Promicromonospora sp. Populi: one gene and its partner. The protein of the gene in region 2 interacts with the protein of the main gene of each other region in a pairwise test. Links are inferred from orthologs where the notes say so. Each region holds a gene or a part of one and is shown on either strand. Other genes may lie near its edges.

Region 1 (3,895 bases), 2.9 Mb from region 2 along the record:
TCGGCCACGCGGTCCAGCGTGGAGTCCAGGAACGCGCCCCACGGCCCGGAGCGGCCCGCCATCCGCGCCATCACGCCGTCGAGCGAGTCGAACAGGACGAAGAAGCCGACCAGGAGCCCGCCCACGAGCGTGTACCCCAGGGGGAACAGCGTCAGGGAGATCGCTGTGACGATCAGCGTGCCGGCGATGGTCACGGCGTCGGGCGAGACCCGCAGCGCGAGCAGCAGGCGGGCCAGGGGGGTGAACACCCTGCCCATGAAGGAGCGCAGGCTCCGTAACATCAGATCTCCTCTCGACCCCCCACGGTCCCCCAGGCCTGGGCGAGCCGACGGCGGGTGTCCCCCAGCAGCTCGGGCATCGCCTTGGTCTGGCCCACCACGGGCAGGAAGTTCGCGTCGCCCAGCCAGCGGGGCACCACGTGCTGGTGCAGGTGCGCGGCAATGCCCGCACCTGCGACCTCGCCCTGGTTGATACCTAGGTTGAAGCCTGCCGGGGCATACACGGCGCGCGACACGCGCATGGCCTGCTGAGTCATCTGCGCCAGCTCCACGGTCTCGGCCGCGTCCAGGTCCGTGTAGTCCGACACGTGCCGGTACGGGAGCACCATCAGGTGCCCTGAGTTGTACGGGTACAGGTTCAGCACTACATAGCACCGCTGCCCGCGGGCGACGACGAGACCCTGCTCGTCGTCGCCCGCCGGGATGCGGCAGAACGGGCACGTCTGAGCCGTCGAGTCGGCCGGCCGGTCCTGCCCGCCGATGTAGACCATCCGGTGCGGCGTCCAGAGCCGCTGCAGCCCGTCGTCCCTCGGGCCGAAGTCCGCGGCGTCCTGCGCGGTGGGCTCCATCAGGCCTGCTGCGACCGCTCGGCCACTGCCGCCGCGATGCGTTCGACGGCGTCCGCCACGGGCACCCCGTTCTCCTGCGTGCCGTCGCGGAACCGGAACGACACGGCGCCGGCCTCGACGTCCTCACCGCCGGCGATGAGCGTGAACGGCACCTTCTCCTTGGACGCGTTGCGGATCTTCTTGCCGAACCGGTCGTCGGAGAGGTCCAGCTCGACGCGGATACCCCGCGCCGTGAGCTGCGCGGCGACGTCCTTCACGTAGTCGTCGAACGCGTCGGCGACGGGGACCAGCTTGACCTGCACGGGCGCGAGCCAGGCCGGGAAGGCGCCCGCGTAGTGCTCGATGAGCACACCCATGAACCGCTCGATGGAGCCGAACTTGGCCGAGTGGATCATCACCGGCTGCTGACGGGTGCCGTCGGCAGCCGCGTACTCCAGCCCGAAGCCCTTGGGCTGGTTGAAGTCGTACTGCACGGTGCCCATCTGCCAGGTGCGCCCGATGGCGTCCTTCGCCTGCACGGAGATCTTCGGGCCGTAGAACGCGGCGCCGCCCGGGTCCGCCACGAGCTCCAGCCCGGTCTCGCGCCCGACCTCCTCCAGGATCTTCGTCGCGGCGGCCCAGTCCTCGTCCGAGCCGACGAACTTGTCCGGCTTCGCGTCGTCGCGCGTGGACAGCTCCAGGTAGAACTCGTCCAGGCCGAAGTCGCGCAGCACGCTGAGCATGAAGTTCAGCAGGTGCTTGACCTCCGACGGCGCCTGCTCCGGCGTCACGTACGAGTGCGAGTCGTCCTGGGTCAGGCCGCGCACGCGGGTCAGCCCCTGCACGACGCCCGACTTCTCGTACCGGTAGACCGAGCCGAACTCGAACAGGCGCAGCGGCAGCTCTCGGTACGAGCGTCCGCGCGACGCGAAGATCAGGTTGTGCATCGGGCAGTTCATGGCCTTGAGCCGGTACTTGGACCCCTCGAGGTCCATCTCCGGGAACATGGTGTCCGAGTAGTACGGCAGGTGCCCCGAGGTGTGGAACAGCCCGTCCTTGCTGATGTGCGGCGTACCGACGTAGGAGAACCCCTCCTCGATGTGCCGCTGGCGCACGTAGTCCTCCATGACCCGCTTGATCACGCCACCCTTGGGGTGGAACAGCGGCAGCCCGGAGCCGACCTCGTCGTGGAAGCTGAACAGGTCCATCTCGGCGCCGATGCGCCGGTGGTCGCGCCGCTCGGCCTCGGCCAGCCGGTCCAGGTGCGCCTTGAGCTCGTCCTTGGTGGGCCACGCCGTGCCGTACACGCGCTGCAGCATCGGGTTCTTCTCGCTGCCGCGCCAGTAAGCGGCGGCCGAGCGCATGAGCTGCACGCCGTTGCCGATCAGGCGGGTGCTCGGCAGGTGCGGGCCGCGGCACAGGTCGCTCCAGACCACGGTCTCGCTCTCGCGACCCGCGCCCCGGACGTTGTCGTAGATGGTCAGCTCGGCGCCGCCCACCTCGACGGCCTCACCGTTCTCGCTGTCGCCCGAGCCGCCCTTGAGGCCGATCAGCTCCAGCTTGTACGGCTCGCCCGCCAGCTCCACGCGGGCCTCGTCCTCGGTGACGACCCGACGGCGGAACGTCTGGCCCTCCTTGATGATGCGGCCCATGACCTTGTCGAGGTTCTTCAGGTCCTCGGGCGTGAACGGCGTCTCGACGTCGAAGTCGTAGTAGAAACCGTCGGTGACCGGCGGGCCGATGCCCAGCTTCGCGTCCGGGTTGACCTGCTGCACCGCCTGCGCCAGCACGTGCGCGGCGCTGTGCCGCAGCACCGCCAGGCCGTCCGGCTCGCCCAGCGTCACCGGCTCGACCTTGCTGCCGGCCGGGATCTCCCGGTCGAGGTCCCACAGCTCGCCGTCCACGCGCACCACCACGACGTCGCGGCGCTCGCGGTACAGCTCGATACCGGTGGTCGCGGCAGCGGTCGTCGTCGCCTCCGTCAAGTTCTGCGCGGGGGTCTCGCCACCGGCGAGGTCGACGGGGCTGGGCGGCGATGCGACGTCGGACACAGGAGTGCTCCTTGGAAACTGGAGAAGAAACGGATCGAGGGGCACCGTCCGCGGACGGTGCCCCTCGATCGTACCGATCCGGGACCCGCGGTCGTACCGCGGGCGGATCGGGGAATCAGCTCTGGCCGAAGTCCTTGGCCTTCTCGCCCAGCGTGTCGATGAGGCCGTCGGCCTGGTCGGGCGCGAGCTCCTTGAGCTTGTCGGTAGCAGCGTCGACGTTCCCCTCGTTGAGCTGCTCCTTCGCCTTCTCGATGTTGTCCGGGTCGGTCACGAAATCCTTGGCCTGGTCAAAAAGCCCCATGTGCGACTCCTCTCAACGGGTACACCTCGTGCACCCCCTGCGCGCGACGGGGTCCCGCCGCCCCCTCGAACCTACGCGCAACGGGCGGCCCGTGCACGCCGGTGCGCGCCCGCCAGGTCGGCGGACGGCGGCTGCGTCTCGTAACGTCAGGCCGTGGAGACATTGGAGTACCTGGCCATCGGCGTCGCCGCCGCGGCCCTGATCATCGCTGTGACGGCACTCGCACCCCGGGCCGGGGTCGCGTCGCCCCTCGTGCTGGTGGTGATCGGCGCCGGGGTGAGCCTGCTGCCATGGGTGCCCGCCATCGAGGTACCGCCCGAGGTGATCCTCGGCGGCGTGCTGCCGCCCCTGCTGTACTCGGCGGCGGTCGGGCTGCCGTCCATGGACTTCCGGCGCGACTTCACCGCCATCGGCGGCCTGTCCGTGACGCTCGTGGTGATCGGCTCGGTACTGATCGGGCTGCTCTTCCGGGTGCTGATCCCCGGGATCGACCTGGCCACCGCGATCGCCCTGGGCGCCATAGTCAGCCCGACCGACGCCGTGGCGACCTCCATCGTCAAACGGCTCGGGGCGTCCCCGCGCAGCGTCACCATGCTGGAGGGCGAGTCCCTGCTCAACGACGCGTCCGCGCTGGTGCTGCTCCGGTCGGCGATCGCGGCGACGGCGGCCACGGTGAGCCTGTGGGAGGTCGTGGGCGACTTCGTGTTCGCGGCGGGC
Region 2 (3,936 bases):
GGTGGTGGCCGAGCTCAAGAAGGTCGTCTCACCGACGCGTTCCGAGCTCGTGACGTACACCACCGTTGTGCTCGTCTTCCTGATCGTGGTCATGATCTTCGTGGTCGCGCTGGACTACGCGTTCGGCATGCTCGCCGGCTGGGTCTTCGCCTGATCGAGGCCTTCGCCGACGGGAGTTGACGCCGCCGCAGGCGGTCCGGGTGCGCCGGCCAAGCACATGGGGCACGCTGCGCAGTACTTCGCTGTGATCGTTCTCGCCTGTCGCTGATTGTCGCTTCGCGGCAGTTTCGCGCGACAATGGACGGACACAGCTCGTAGAGGTACGCACACCCGTGCCGGGCGTAGCCCCGGCGCACGAAGAGAAAGCAGGTTCGTTTCGTGTCTCAGGACTCTCTGGACCAGACGGAGAACGTCTCGCCTCCCGCCGGCGACGAGGCGACCGTCGACGCGCCCTTGGACGCCGAGAACACGGACGTGCTTGCGGACGCCGAGACCGACGTCGAGACCACGGACGACGAGACCACGGACGACGGTGAGGTCGAGGGCGACGCCACCGACGAGCGCCCCGTTGACGCCGACGGCGACGTCATCGTGGACGAGGTCGAGGAGTTCAAGCGAACCCTCCGCTCCCAGTTCGGCGACTGGTACGTCATCCACTCGTACGCCGGCTACGAGAAGCGTGTGAAGACCAACCTCGAGAACCGGATCCAGAGCCTGAACATGGAAGATTTCATCTTCCAGGTCGAGGTTCCGATGGAAGAGGTCGCCGAGATCAAGAACGCGCAGAAGAAGATCGTGAGCCGGGTTCGCATCCCGGGCTACGTCCTCGTGCGCATGGACCTGACCGACGAGTCGTGGGGCGCCGTGCGGCACACGCCGGGTGTCACGGGCTTCGTCGGGCACACGCACCAGCCGGTGCCGCTGAGCTTCGACGAGATCTACTCGATGCTCGCGCCGTCGATGCTGCCGAAGCAGACCGAGGCCGGCCAGTCGGCCGCCGGTGGCGGCGGGGCGACCGGTGGCAAGGCCCCGGTCCACGTCGACTTCGAGGTCGGCGAGTCGGTGACCGTGACCGACGGTCCGTTCGACACGCTGCCCGCCTCGATCTCCGAGATCAACGTCGAGGCCCAGAAGCTCAAGGTCCTCGTCTCAATCTTCGGCCGGGAGACCCCGGTCGAGCTGGGGTTCAACCAGGTCGCCAAGATCTGACCGTTCGTTCCTCAGCATTTGCAACCGGGTCATCGCCCACGGCGTCGGCCTAATCGAACAGAAGGTAGAAAAGCATGCCCCCGAAGAAGAAGGTCTCCGGCCTCATCAAGCTGCAGATCAACGCTGGCGCAGCGACGCCGGCTCCGCCGATCGGCCCCGCACTGGGTCAGCACGGCGTGAACATCATGGAGTTCTGCAAGGCGTACAACGCCGCGACCGAGTCGCAGCGCGGCAACGTCGTCCCGGTCGAGATCACGGTGTACGAGGACCGCTCGTTCACGTTCATCACCAAGACCCCGCCGGCCGCCGAGCTGATCAAGAAGGCCGCTGGTGTGCCCAAGGGCTCGCCGACGCCGCACACGGTCAAGGTCGCCTCGATCACGAAGGCCCAGGTCCGTGAGATCGCCACGACCAAGCTGCCGGACCTGAACGCGAACGACCTCGACGCCGCTTCGCTGATCATCGCGGGCACGGCCCGCTCCATGGGCATCACCGTTTCCGAGTGATCCCATCGTTGTGGGCGCGATCTTTGCGCCCATGACGGGCGCGTAGTAGCAACTATCGCGCCCACAACGAACCAACACAGTGGCAGGGCCATCGGGCCCGCTACGACCACAAGGAGAGAAACATGGCTAAGCGCAGCAAGGCGTACCTCGCCGCCGCAGAGAAGATCGACAGCGACGCGCTGTACGCGCCGCTCGACGCGATCAAGCTCGCCAAGGAGACCGCCACCGTCAAGTACGACGCGACCGTCGAGGTTGCGTTCCGGCTGAGCGTCGACCCGCGCAAGGCGGACCAGATGGTCCGTGGCACGGTCAACCTGCCGAACGGCACGGGCAAGACCGCCAAGGTCATCGTGTTCGCCAACGCCGCCAAGGCGGAGGAGGCCCGCGCGGCCGGTGCCGACGAGGTCGGCGGCGACGACCTGATCGAGAAGGTGGCCGCCGGCTACACGGACTTCGACGCGGCAGTTGCCACGCCGGACCTCATGGGCAAGGTCGGTCGCCTCGGTAAGGTGCTGGGCCCCCGCGGCCTCATGCCGAACCCGAAGACCGGCACCGTGACGATGGACGTGACCAAGGCTGTCACCGACATCAAGGGCGGCAAGATCGAGTTCCGCGTCGACAAGCACGCGAACCTGCACTTCATCATCGGCAAGGCCTCCTTCACGGAGACCCAGCTGCTGGAGAACTACGCGGCAGCGCTCGACGAGGTCCTGCGCCTCAAGCCGTCGTCCGCGAAGGGTCGCTACATCAGCAAGGCGACCATGACCACGACGATGGGCCCCGGCATCCCGCTGGACCAGAGCAAGACCACCAAGCTGCTGGAAGACGCCTCGGCCTGAGCCGAGCGCTCCTGAGCGCGAGAAGGCCCGCATCCCTCAAGGCGGGTTCTACCGATCCCCGCAACACCCTGGATTTCAGGGAGTTGCGGGGATCGTGGTTTCTGAGGAGTTGAGAGCGAGGTTCTTCGAGGCCTTGGACCGGGAGAATGGCAGCATCTCGGGTGCTGCTCGGGTTGTCGGTGTGAACCGCGCGACGGCGGGCGGGTGGGCGCGCAGGGCTGGTGTTCGCGGGCGTGGCAAGCCCGGCAGGGCCGGGCATCCGCGGCGGGCGGAGTACGACCGGCTTCGCGCGGCCGGTGTTCGACGACGTGATGCTGCAGCGCAGGTCGGGGTCCATGAGCGCACGGCCGAGGACTGGGACCACGGGATCCGCAAGGGTAAACACACGCGCCTGCGCCCCGACGGTCGTCTGATCGACTACAAGACCGGTGTGACCACCATCGTCCCCACGTCCTTGGCGCCGTCTCTCGCGGCCCTCGAGGCGCAGCTGCATCCCCGGTTCCTGACGGTGGCGGAACGGGAACAGATCGCGGATCTGCGTCGACGAGGTCAGTCGCTGCGGGCGATCGGGCGGGCGCTGGGCCGGCCGGCGTCCACGATCAAGCGCGAGCTCGACGCCCGCTCGACCCAGGGTGACTACCGGCCGCACCGGGCGCAGCGGGCGTGGGCGACCAGCCGCGCACGGTCCAGGACGTCCAAGCTCGCCCAGGACGGTCCGCTGCGCGACTATGTCGCGGCCCGGCTGGCCGAGCAGTGGTCGCCCGAGCAGATCTGCCACGCTCTGGTGCAGGAGTTTCCCCACGACGAGAGCATGCGGGTGAGCACGGAGACGATCTACCAGGCGATCTACGTCCAGGCCCGTGGCGGGCTACGACGTGAGGTCACCGATGCGCTGCGCACCGGACGCACTCGCCGCAAACCGCACAGGAGCCCAGAGCAGCGCGCGCCCCGGTTCGTCGACGAGATGGTCATGATCTCCGAGCGCCCTGCCGAGGTCGCCGACCGGGCCGTGCCCGGCCACTGGGAAGGCGACCTGATCGTCGGCACCGGCTCCCAGTCCGCGATCGTGACTCTCGTTGAACGCTCGACGCGCTACGTGATGCTCGGGCACCTACCCGGCGGGCACACCGCCGAGGAAGTCCGCGACGTGCTCGTGCCGCTGATCAAGACGTTGCCCGAGCACCTGCGCGGGTCGCTGACCTGGGACCAGGGCTGCGAGATGGCTGCGCACAAGCAGTTCACCGTGGCGACCGGCGTGCCGGTCTACTTCTGCGACCCGCACTCTCCATGGCAGCGCGGCAGCAACGAGAACACCAACGGGCTCCTGCGCCAGTACTTCCCCAAGGGCACCGACCTGTCAGTCCACACAGCCACAGACCTCG

Evidence for each region. The genes of interacting proteins can lie anywhere in the genome.
Region 1: the proteins of rplA (region 2) and thrS interact in binary tests that used the Escherichia coli proteins (3 or more experiments, as listed by UniProt). The link is inferred for Promicromonospora sp. Populi from one-to-one orthologs.

The regions. Positions count from the first base shown.
Region 1 is NZ_CP163528.1:1,487,629-1,491,523, forward strand. The notes cover bases 330-3,268. They hold thrS (threonine--tRNA ligase), read right to left. Parts: upstream 2,812-3,268; coding sequence 847-2,811; downstream 330-846. Other genes in these bases: AB1046_RS06635 (HIT domain-containing protein), read right to left, coding at 330-847; AB1046_RS06645 (hypothetical protein), read right to left, coding at 2,993-3,178. In the rest of the region: pgsA (phosphatidylinositol phosphate synthase), read right to left, coding at 1-281; more of AB1046_RS06635, read right to left, coding at 281-329; AB1046_RS06650 (cation:proton antiporter), read left to right, coding at 3,332-3,895. UniProt on the Escherichia coli protein: Catalyzes the attachment of threonine to tRNA(Thr) in a two-step reaction: L-threonine is first activated by ATP to form Thr-AMP and then transferred to the acceptor end of tRNA(Thr). The rate-limiting step is amino acid activation in the presence of tRNA.
Region 2 is NZ_CP163528.1:4,355,983-4,359,918, forward strand. The notes cover bases 716-3,695. They hold rplA (50S ribosomal protein L1), read left to right. Parts: upstream 716-1,837; coding sequence 1,838-2,554; downstream 2,555-3,695. Other genes in these bases: nusG (transcription termination/antitermination protein NusG), read left to right, coding at 716-1,209; rplK (50S ribosomal protein L11), read left to right, coding at 1,284-1,715; AB1046_RS19740 (IS30 family transposase), read left to right, coding at 2,994-3,695. Outside these bases: preprotein translocase subunit SecE, read left to right, coding at 1-154; more of nusG, read left to right, coding at 379-715; more of AB1046_RS19740, read left to right, coding at 3,696-3,936. UniProt on the Escherichia coli protein: One of the primary rRNA binding proteins, it binds very close to the 3'-end of the 23S rRNA. Forms part of the L1 stalk. It is often not seen in high-resolution crystal structures, but can be seen in cryo_EM and 3D reconstruction models.